Regions from separate parts of the Agrobacterium sp. GW821-FHT02D03 genome, predicted to be linked through region 1. Evidence: predicted binding sites of a transcription regulator. Region 1 holds the regulator's gene; the other holds the start of a gene.
The links. Region 1 encodes PhoB, which activates phosphate uptake and scavenging genes when phosphate is short. Its sites were predicted from a motif close to TGTCATNNANCTGTCAT; they were not measured.
Positions count from the first base shown of each region.

Region 2: AC07U5_RS05835 (BtaA family protein) is a predicted target of PhoB. The motif match lies at 2,060-2,076, and genes of this name have one in related genera.

Region 1 is NZ_JBWKVN010000001.1:2,723,803-2,729,434, reverse strand. Features, by position in the region: gene pstB (phosphate ABC transporter ATP-binding protein PstB) at 1-588, shown strand, start outside; gene phoU (phosphate signaling complex protein PhoU) at 680-1,396, shown strand; gene phoB (phosphate regulon transcriptional regulator PhoB) at 1,419-2,102, shown strand; gene AC07U5_RS12965 (Imm63 family immunity protein) at 2,186-2,653, opposite strand; gene AC07U5_RS12960 (GcrA family cell cycle regulator) at 2,773-3,309, opposite strand; gene AC07U5_RS12955 (aspartate aminotransferase family protein) at 3,762-4,970, shown strand; gene argF (ornithine carbamoyltransferase) at 5,027-5,632, shown strand, end outside.
Region 2 is NZ_JBWKVN010000001.1:1,255,167-1,260,798, reverse strand. Features, by position in the region: gene AC07U5_RS05845 (LysE family translocator) at 46-681, shown strand; gene AC07U5_RS05840 (transglycosylase SLT domain-containing protein) at 803-1,915, shown strand; gene AC07U5_RS05835 (BtaA family protein) at 2,122-3,372, shown strand; gene AC07U5_RS05830 (class I SAM-dependent methyltransferase) at 3,369-4,046, shown strand; gene AC07U5_RS05825 (glycoside hydrolase family 25 protein) at 4,202-4,993, shown strand; gene AC07U5_RS05820 (lytic murein transglycosylase) at 5,231-5,632, shown strand, end outside.

The DNA.
Region 1 (5,632 bases):
GATGGTTGCCGCGTCACCGGCGAGATTACGCTCGATGGTGAGGATATCTACGATTCTGCCATCGATGTCGTCGAGCTTCGCGCTCGCGTCGGCATGGTGTTTCAGAAGCCGAACCCATTCCCGAAGTCGATCTACGAAAACATTGCCTACGGCCCGCGCATCCACGGTCTTGCCCGCAACAAGGCGGATATGGACCAGATCGTCGAGTCCGCCCTGCAGAAGGCAGGCCTCTGGAACGAAGCGAAGGACCGCCTGCAAGAATCCGGCACGGGGCTGTCCGGCGGCCAGCAGCAGCGCCTGTGCATCGCACGTGCCATCGCCGTTTCACCGGAAGTCATCCTCATGGATGAGCCATGCTCGGCGCTTGACCCGATCGCGACCGCCAAGGTGGAAGAGTTGATCCACGAGCTTCGTGCCAACTACACCATCGTCATCGTGACACACTCGATGCAGCAGGCCGCTCGCGTTTCGCAGCGTACCGCCATGTTCCACCTCGGCCACCTGGTTGAGGAGAACGATACGGACAAGATGTTCACCAACCCGGATGACCAGCGCACCCAGGACTATATCATGGGTCGTTTCGGCTGATCCTGCTCTTGCTTGCGCATCCCACCGCGCCTGTCGCTTGAGCCACTAAAAAGGCTTGCGACAGGGCGTTTCGAAACTGGAGACTACGAACATGTCGACACATTCCCACATCATGTCCGCCTATGATGAGGAGCTGAAGTTCCTCAGCCGCCGGATCGCCGAAATGGGCGGCTTGGCCGAGCAGATGTGCGCCGATGCCGTGCGCGCACTCGTCAATTCCGATGCGGCCCTGGCACAAAAGGTCATCTCGGACGATACGATCCTCGATCACGCCGAGCGCGAAATCGGCGACAAGGCGATCGTCACCATTGCCAAGCGCCAGCCGATGGCAGCAGACCTTCGCGAAATCATCGGTTCGCTGCGCATTGCCGCAGACCTGGAGCGCGTCGGCGATCTGGGCAAGAACACCGCCAAGCGCGTCATCGCTGTTGCCGGCACCGGCGTTCCGCGCAAACTGGCGCGTGGCCTTGAGCATCTTTCGGAACTGGCGCTTGTGCAGTTGAAGGAAGTGTTGGACGTCTACTCCACGCGGTCAGCGGAAAAGGCCCAGGCCATCCGCGAGCGCGACGAGGAAATCGACGCGATGTACACCTCGCTCTTCCGCGAGCTTTTGACCTACATGATGGAAGATCCGCGCAACATCACCACCTGCACGCATCTTCTGTTCTGTGCCAAGAACATCGAGCGCGTTGGCGACCACGCCACCAACATCGCCGAGACCATCTACTACATGACCACTGGCAGCCAGCCGGAAGGTGAGCGTCCGAAGGACGATAGTTCCAACACGCTCGGCGCTGTGACCGAGTAAGCGACAGATAGGATCTGGAGCCATGGTGCCAAAAATCGCCGTTGTCGAAGATGAGGAGGCGCTGAGCGTCCTCCTCCGTTACAATCTCGAATCCGAAGGCTATGACGTGGACACCATTCCGCGTGGCGACGAGGCGGAGATTCGCCTTCAGGAGCGCACGCCGGATCTTTTGATCCTCGACTGGATGTTGCCGGGCGTCTCCGGCATCGAGCTTTGCCGTCGCCTGCGCATGCGGCCGGAAACCGAACGTCTGCCGATCATCATGCTGACGGCGCGCGGTGAGGAAAGCGAAAGGGTTCGTGGTCTGGCGACGGGCGCGGACGACTATGTCGTGAAGCCCTTCTCCACGCCGGAACTGATGGCGCGCGTTAAAGCGATGCTGCGCCGCGCCAAGCCGGAGGTCCTGTCCTCGGTGCTGAAATGCGGCGATATCGAGCTCGATCGTGAGACGCACCGTGTCCATCGCAAGAGCCGCGAAGTCCGTCTCGGGCCGACCGAATTCCGCCTGCTGGAATTTCTCATGACCTCGCCAGGTCGTGTGTTTTCCCGTTCCCAGCTTCTCGACGGTGTCTGGGGACATGATATCTATGTGGATGAGCGCACGGTGGACGTCCATGTCGGTCGCCTGCGTAAGGCGCTGAATTTCTCCAGCATGCAGGATGTCATTCGCACCGTTCGGGGCGCCGGCTATTCCATGGAAGCCTGATCGGCCTCGGGAGCGCTTTGCTTGAAGGTACAAGCGCTCCTATTCTCGCCGTGTCAGAGAGGGTAGCCCTTGGCTTCCCGGCGTCAGATCAATGTGGACGGAACGGGATATCGCGCGGCGTCTATCTCGTCCTTAGACAACGGGCTGCGGGTCAGCACCTCAGCATAATTGGCTCGAGTTCGAGCGCCATAGCTCTCCTTGATCGCGCCCATCAGTTCGATCTCCTGGTACATCCAGTTCCAGCGCGAATAGTCGTCCGGGCCGGTCGACTGGCGGTCTGCCTTTTCCCGAACCGCAAGCTCGCGATCGCGCACCACTTCTCCCGCCACGATCGACATCAACTGGAAGGCGGCATCGTCCATGTCCTTGGCTTCCCGACGCCAATATTCCTCTCCGCGCTCCTCGCAGATCAGCCAGTAGCTGCCGCGTCGCCATTCGACGTAAACGGTTCCGTCGCCACGTGCGCGGCGCGGGATTGGCGGGAAGGGCGTGTCGACGGCCCCGGCCCATAGCGCCGAGATATAGTCGTGCAGTGTGTCGATCGCGTCCATGATGATAGTCTGGGCGCGATTATTGCTGCAGGCAAGCTTGGATTATTTGGCAAAGCTGGAGACCGCCCAATAAAAAAGCGGACCGAAGCCCGCTTTCTGAATTGGTTCTGAGACAGACCTTACGCCTTGCGGCGTTCGCTGACCGGCTGGTAGGCCATCTTCGCGTGGAACTTGCAGTAGGGCGAGGCTTCAGACGCCTCGCAGCCGCAGAAATGGAAGTCGTCCTTGAGCGGGTCGCCCACCGGCCACTTGCAGGTGCGCTCGGTCAGTTCCGTCAGCGTCAGGCGACGCGAGATCGGGATAACGACATTGTTGGAAGAACGAACATATTCCATGGGCTCGACGGTGTCGATGTCCATGTCTTCCTTGAAAGCGAGGGCACCAGAGCTACGGGCCGGTGCTGGACGGCTGGTCGCAGCGCGGGCCGGAGCCGCATAGCTTGCCGGACGCGGCGCTGCTGCGGGACGCTTGGGCGCAGGACGCGACGTGGCGACCGTGCCGCCGGCCTTGGCGCGACCTGGCAGGTTGAGGCGGTGAACCTTGCCGATGACGGCATTGCGGCTCACACCGCCTAGTTGTGCTGCGATCTGGCTTGCGCTAAGCCCTTCGGACCATAATCTCTTGAGCTTTTCTACTCGTTCGTCCGTCCAGTTCATGCCGCTTCTCCGCTCGTCGCGTTGTTTTCGGGCAGAATCCACCTACTATGCCATGGAGTGAACCACGCGCAGGCCATTCGCCAGATTGTAGGTGACTAGTTCCGCCGCATTGCAGTCTAGTAATTGACGGTTAACCTAATCGTCGGTTGACTCCGTGACAAGAGTCGCAGGAATCATCTGGAATCGATTTTCCGGTTTTCCCCAACTTGCTTCCCCTGTGAGTCAGAAAGGCAACACCTCGGGCCTGCGCGGCAAGCACCTACCAAGGCTTGTAACTGCCCGGAAGTGCCGAGATTTGTTGACATTAGGCGGGGAAGTGACAATAGTGCTCTCGCAATGAAGACAGCATGCAGGCCGCCGCGAGGCGGCATTTTTGATTTTCAGGGCAGGGATAACCCGCGAGCCCTATTGACAGTCGTCTGTCCCGACTTGACGTAAGGAGTGATGTCGCCATGGCCGAAACTGCCCCCAAATCCGGGCCGTTGTTCGATACGTTTTCCAGAGCCCCCCTGCGCTTCGAACGAGGCGAGGGCGTTTGGCTGATCACGGAAAGCGGCGAGCGATATCTCGATTTCGGTGCGGGCGTTGCGGTTACCTCGGTCGGCCATAGCCATCCCCATATGGTTGAATCCCTCAAGGCACAGGTCGAGAAGGTCTGGCATTTGTCCAACCTTTATGAGGTTGCAGGCCAGGAAGTGCTGGCAAAGCGGCTGACGGATGCGACATTCGCCGACAAGGTGTTCTTCACCAACTCCGGTGCGGAGGCGCTGGAATGCGCCATCAAGACGGCACGCCGTTATCAGTACACGCACGGCCATCCGGAAAAATTCCGCATCATCACCTTCGAAGGTGCATTCCATGGCCGCACACTCGCCACCATCGCAGCTGGCGGCCAGGCCAAATATCTCGAGGGCTTCGGCCCCAAGGTGGAAGGCTTCGACCAGGTGCCATTCGGCGATCTCGAAGCGCTGAAGGCGGCGATCGTTCCGGAAACGGCTGCCCTTCTGATCGAGCCGATCCAGGGCGAAGGCGGTATCCGTGTCGTTCAGCCCGAGTTCCTGCGCACGCTGCGGGCGCTCTGCGAAGAGCACGGCCTGCTTTTGATCTTCGACGAAGTGCAGACCGGCGTTGGCCGTACCGGCAAGTTCTTTGCCCATGAGCGCTCGGGCGTCACGCCCGATATCATGGCAGTTGCCAAGGGCATTGGCGGTGGCTTCCCCTTCGGTGCATGCCTCGCAACGGCAGAAGCCGCGTCCGGCATGACAGCAGGCTCGCACGGCACGACCTATGGCGGCAATCCGCTGGCCATGGCAGCCGGCAACGCCGTGCTGGATATCGTTCTGGCCGACGGCTTCATCGAGCATGTGCGCGATGTCGCGCTGATCTTCCGCCAGGGACTGGCGTCGCTGAAGGACCGTTATCCGGATGTGATCGAGGAAATCCGTGGCGAAGGTTTGCTGCTCGGCATCAAGGCGCGGGTTCCATCCGGCGATCTGCTCCAGGCCATGCGCGCGGAGCATCTTCTTGGCGTTCCGGCAGGCGATAACGTGATCCGCCTGCTGCCGCCGCTCGTGGTTACGGCAGAAGAAGCGCGTGATGGGCTTGCGCGCATCGAGAAGGCTGCCGAAGCACTCACCACCAAACTGGCAAAGAGCGCCTGACGAGGCGTATCAGGGCCGGCGTAAAGGGTGGCCCGCATTGATGGGACTGAATTAAAATGGCAAAGCATTTCCTCGATCTTTCGGCCGTCGGCTCGGAAGACCTGCGGCTCATTCTGGAAGACGCCAAGAGCCGAAAGATCGCAACGAAGAACGGAACGGCGGAAAAGCCGCTTGCTGGCAAGATGCTGGCGATGATCTTCGAAAAGCCGTCGACACGCACACGCGTGTCCTTCGATGTCGGCATGCGCCAGCTTGGCGGTGAAACGCTGTTTCTCTCCGGCACCGAAATGCAGCTCGGCCGCGCCGAAACCATTGGCGATACCGCCAAGGTCCTGTCGCGCTACGTTGACGCCATCATGATCCGCACCACCGATCATTCCCGCCTGCTGGAGCTTGCCGAGCACGCCACCGTTCCGGTCATCAACGGCCTGACGGACGAGACGCACCCGTGCCAGATCATGGCCGATATCATGACCTTCGAAGAGCATCGCGGCCCGGTGAAGGGAAAGACCATCGCCTGGACGGGCGATGGCAACAACGTGCTGCATTCGCTGGTCGAGGGCTCCGCCCGCTTCGGCTACAAGATGAACATGGCTGTACCCATGGGTTCGGAGCCGCTCGACAAGTACCTCAACTGGGCCCGCAACAATGGCGGCGAGATC
Region 2 (5,632 bases), 1.5 Mb from region 1:
CGCCTCATCGCTTGGTAAAAAGATGTGAAGGGCAAGGAGGTCGTCATGTCCGCACAAGTCTGGCTGGTGTTCTGCACAGCCTGTGCCATTCTTTTTGCGCTGCCATCGCCAATTGCTTTCAAGGTTGCAAATTATGCAGCTGTGCGCGGCAAGCGCACCATGATCGCTTCGGTCAGCGGCGCGACGCTTGGCGTCATGACGACATTTACCGCGGCTGCCATCGTGGTAGCTGGCGCGTCCTATGTACCCTCATCCTTTCTTGATGTCATCCAATGGGCTGGAATCGGCTGGCTGATGCTGTTTGGCCTGTGGACGATCGCAACGCCTGCCGCGCGCGAATCACAGGCGGAGAATGACAATCTGCGCGCCAGAACACTCGGCGCCATCTTTGTCGATTGCTTCGTCTTGGCGGCGCTGCGCCTGCGCTACTTCGCCTTCTTCATCGCCTTCCTGTCGCAGTTCATCAATCGCTCCCGCGACGTGGTGGAAACATTGACGCAGATGCAGGCCGCGACCCTGGTCCTGTCGCTTCTTTGCCTCACTCTGCAGGCCACTTTTGCCCGCTCGACGCTCGCCATGGTGCGTCGTGCATCGGTGACGAAAAAGGTCCGAAACAACCGCGGAACGCGCTTCATTACCGGCCGCGCCGTCTCTGCTGGCTACCGTCGCATCGCCGCCTGAAACACATCTGACGCCTCCCGTCTTGCCGGAATCCTTACGATAGGTTAATGATCCGCCCAGGAGACTGCGTGCTTCGTTTGATACGGGGGCATCGACGGGCAGGCAAAGTAGAGGCGGCAGCATGATATTTTCTGGCAATTTGCGCCGTAAATCGGCGTCACTTTTGTCGTCCACCATGGGCTTGACGCTTGCCTTGGCAGGATGCACCAGCGTCGAATATTCAGCGAATTCCAACGTTCATTCCCCCAAGATTGCAGCCGCACCCGTCGCAGCGCCGGCAACGGCGGCAGGTACGGTAGCGCCCGGCACGCAAACGACGACCGAGGGCCATCAGCCCGGCACCGTAGCAGCGGCAGCGACCAACGCGCCGACAGCCGACGCGGCCTCCCCGGTTCAGGTCGCATCCAATTCCGCGACAACCCCTATGCCCTCCACGCCGGCCCTAAAGGGCGGTCGTGTCGCCCTTCCCCCGGCAGCAGAAATTGCAGCCGCAGCCGCAATCTTCGCACAGATGCAATCGCCGACCGGCACGCCACAAATGGCATCGGCTACAACGGCAGCATCGCTTGGCGCAACGCCAGTTGCCGCGACGGCAATGACGACCAATCACGCCGCCGGCCTTCAGGCCGCAGCAAACACCTCCGCCACCGCATCCCTGCCGCAGGTCGTAGCCGTCAAGGGCTCCTTCCCACCGGCCCCGCCACCACCCGGTACGCCATCGGCGGCCCCTGTGCAGTTGACGGAAGACATGGTGCGCGCGCAAACGATCGTGCCGCTGCCCAGGCCTGACAGCACCGTTCTCGCCTACGCTTCCGCCCCGCAGAACGCAGCATTGGCTGCGATCAGCACGCGCGAGGGGCTCAGCACCGGGCCGCAGCCCGTCGGTCGCGAGAAGCTCAGCGGTCTGATCTCCAAATACGCCACCATGTACAGCGTGCCTGAAGATCTGGTGCACCGCGTCGTCATGCGCGAAAGCCGCTACAATCCCGGCGCCTATAATCGTGGCCACTTTGGCCTGATGCAGATCAAGCATGCCACCGCCCGTTCCATGGGTTTCAGTGGCCCCGCCTCCGGTCTTTTCGATGCAGAGACAAATCTGCGCTATGCCGTCAAATATCTGAGCGGTGCGTGGAAGGTATCTGAGAACGATCGTGACGGCGCTGTGCGTCTTTATGCCCGCGGCTATTATTACGACGCCAAGCGCAAGAACATGCTCCACGTCCTGCGTCAGTAGCAGAACGCTCTAATCCCTCAACTCTCTATGATCTGACCTGCCCTTGAACAAAGGGCAGTCGAACGCCTTTTGGCGTCTGCGGCATTGCTCCGGGCACCGTCTGTATCAACGCGGGCTAACGTTGCGACTGCCTCCCGCTCCTCCCGTCATTAAACTGTTGCGTCCTGACGCTACACGCCTGTCACCCGAACGATAGGTGGAATCATATGACGAGTGCTGCCCCCAAAACCGGCTTCAGCAAGAATACCAAGCTCAAGGCCGCCCTTCTCCAGCACAAGGCGCTTTCGACCAGCGGCCTGTCGGAGCGGCTGTTCGGCATGCTGTTTTCCGGCCTCGTCTATCCGCAAATCTGGGAAGACCCGGATGTCGACATGCAGGCCATGGAGCTTTGCGAAGGTCATAGCATCGTGACTATCGGTTCGGGCGGCTGCAATGCGCTCGCCTACCTGTCGCAGAGCCCGAAAAGCATCGACGTCGTCGATCTCAATCCCCACCACATTGCTCTCAATCGGCTGAAGCTCGCTGCCTTCCGCCACCTGCCGAGCCATGGCGATGTCGTGCGCCAATTCGGCAAGGCCAATATCGGCTCCAACAGCGAAGGCTATGACCGCTTTATCGCCCCGAACCTCGACGCGCAGACACGCGCTTATTGGTCGAAGCGCACAATCGCGGGACGCCGTCGCATCTCCGTTTTCGATCGCAACATCTACCGTACCGGACTGCTCGGCCGCTTCATCGGCGCCGGACACCTCCTGGCGCGCCTGCACGGCGTCAAGCTCCAGGATATTGCAAAGACCCGCTCGATGGAGGAGCAGCGTCAGTTCTTCGATGAGAAAGTGGCGCCTCTCTTCGACAAGCCGATGATCCGCTGGCTGACCAAGCGCAAGAGCTCGCTCTTCGGCCTTGGCATTCCACCGCGCCAATATGACGAGCTTGCCAGCCTCTCGGACGGCAACACCATCGCGCCCGTCTTGCGCAGACGCTTGGAAAAGCTCGCCTGCGACTTCTCCCTGAAAGACAACTACTTTGCCTGGCAGGCCTTTGCCCGCCGCTACCCCGATGCCGGCGAAGGGACGCTACCGGATTATCTGAAACCCGAATATTATGACGCCATTCGCAAGAATGCCGATCGCGTCACCGTCCATCACGCCACCTTCACCGAGCTTCTTGCGTCCAAACCCGCCTCGTCGGTGGATCGCTATGTTCTGCTCGATGCGCAGGACTGGATGAGCGACGTGCAGATCAACGAGCTATGGGCCCAGATCAGCCGTACCGCGACACCCGACGCACGCGTGATCTTCCGCACGGCGGCAGAAAAGAGTGTCATCGAAGGCCGCCTATCTGCCGATATCCGTGCCCAATGGTCCTATCTCGAAGACCGCTCCCTTGAACTCAATGCAAAGGACCGGTCAGCCATCTATGGCGGCTTCCACATCTATCAGAGGGCATCGGCATGAAGAGCATCGGAGACAGCGTCGGCCTCGCAAACGCCCAGCATGCGACCATGATGGACAGAATGTACCGCCATCAGCGGCACATTTACGACATCACCCGCAAATACTATCTGCTCGGCCGTGACCGCACGATTGAACGTCTGGATGTTCCCCATGGCGGCAGCCTTCTGGAGGTCGGCTGCGGCACAGGCCGCAATCTACTGCTCGCCGCCCGTCATTTTCCGCTGGCCAGGCTCTATGGTCTCGATATCTCCGCCGAGATGCTGACCACGGCGGCAGAGAACTTCGCGGGCAAGGTGGCGCGTCCGACGCTACGCGTTTCCGACGCCACCACCTTCAGACTAGGAGAGTTCGGTCGCAGCGAAGGGTTCGATCGCATCATGATCTCCTATGCGATCTCGATGATTCCCGAATGGGAAAAGGCCGTGGAACGTGCCCTCCTGTCCCTGGCGCCGGGCGGATCACTGCACATCGTCGATTTCGGCCAGCAGGAACACCTGCCCGTCTGGTTCCGCAGCCTGCTGCAGGCGTGGCTGACGAAGTTCCACGTCACGCCGCGTGCAAACCTGCGCTACGTGCTCGAGACGCTTGCCGGAAGCCATAATGCATCCCTGGAGTTCGAGCCGCTCGCCCGCGGCTATGCATGGCGTGCCGTTCTGACAATGCCGAAAATTTGAGAAAGCAGCCTCACCGCTCAGGAATGAATTCTCATCCGTCCTCTTGTCATAACCGCTTGTTTACCCTGTTATGGTAAATGCGGATTAACGATATGCCGCGCCGGCCAATGAGCCGGCGCGCGCAATCGGCGGGAACTCATTCAACTGGGAACATCATGCGGCGGCTCATTCCGGCTCTTCTTGGCACCTTGCTGGTCCTTAGCGGCTGCACCTCGACCAGTTACGATTTCCTGGAGACGGCCTCGGTCGCACGACCGAAGTTCAAGGATAACGATCCGCACGATTTCGGGCGCGATTCGCCACACAGGCACGAGGTCCACGGCATCGACGTTTCCAAATGGAATGGCGAAATCGAGTGGGCGACCGTGCGCAAGTCCGGCGTATCCTTCGCCTTCATCAAGGCGACCGAAGGTACCGATCGTCTCGATTCCCGATTCGAAGAATATTGGCGCGGCGCGGCCGCCGCCGGTGTGCCGCACGCGCCTTATCATTTCTATTACTTCTGCGCGCCCGCCGATGCGCAGGCCGACTGGTTCATCCGCAACGTTCCGAAGGAATCGATGAAGCTGCCGCCGGTACTCGATGTGGAGTGGAACCCCGCCTCCCCGACCTGCAAGACGCGGCCGTCACCCGATGTGGTTCGCTCCGAAATCCAGCGCTTCCTCACCCGCATCGAAACCTACTACGGCAAGCGGCCGATCATCTATACCAGCGTCGATTTCCACCGGGACAATCTGGTCGGCCAGTTCAAGAACTATCATTTCTGGGTTCGTTCGGTCGCAGCTCATCCATCGGAAATCTATCCGCAGCGCCAATGGGCTTTCTGGCAATATACCGGCACGGGCGTCATTCCGGGCATCAGCACCCCGACCGACATCAACGTCTTCTCCGGAAGCGAGAAGAACTGGCGCACATGGGTCGCGTCTGCCTCCAACGCCCGCAGCTGACGACGAACGAAACGCCAGACCGCCGTGGGTAGCGGGTTCAGTTGGCACAAAAGCGTATACTACTTCTGCGCGACCTGCTTTGGACTTGCTTTTTGAGCCAATACAGGCAGATGTGCGACGAAATAATCGCAGGGGCGACGAAACAAAACCTCGGCGATTGTCTTTCACGATCTTGCCCATGCTTCCGCCACAAAGGGAAGGAAACCAGTGGGCCAATCGCACATTTGAGGAATTCTGATGTTCAGCTTCTCGCAACGCAGCCTGGTTCTTGCTGCCACTCTTTTTGCCTTGTCCTGCGGTTCCGCGCTCGCCGTGACCCCAACCGTCTCCCCCGATGATCCGAAGCAGGTTCCTTGCGGTGGCGATCTTTCGACCTTCCTCAAGGGCGTGAAGGACGAAGCCGTCGGCAAGGGCGTATCGGCAGAGGCTGTCGACAAGGCGCTCGCCGGCGCCCAGATCGACCAGAAGGTTCTTTCGCGAGACCGCGCCCAAGGCGTCTTCCGCCAGACCTTCCTCGAATTCTCACAGCGCACCGTCAGCCAGGGCCGTCTGGACATGGGTCGCAAGAAGCTTCAGGAATATTCCTCCACCTTCAAGCGCGCCGAGGACGAGTTCGGTGTGCCCGCCGGCGTCATCGCC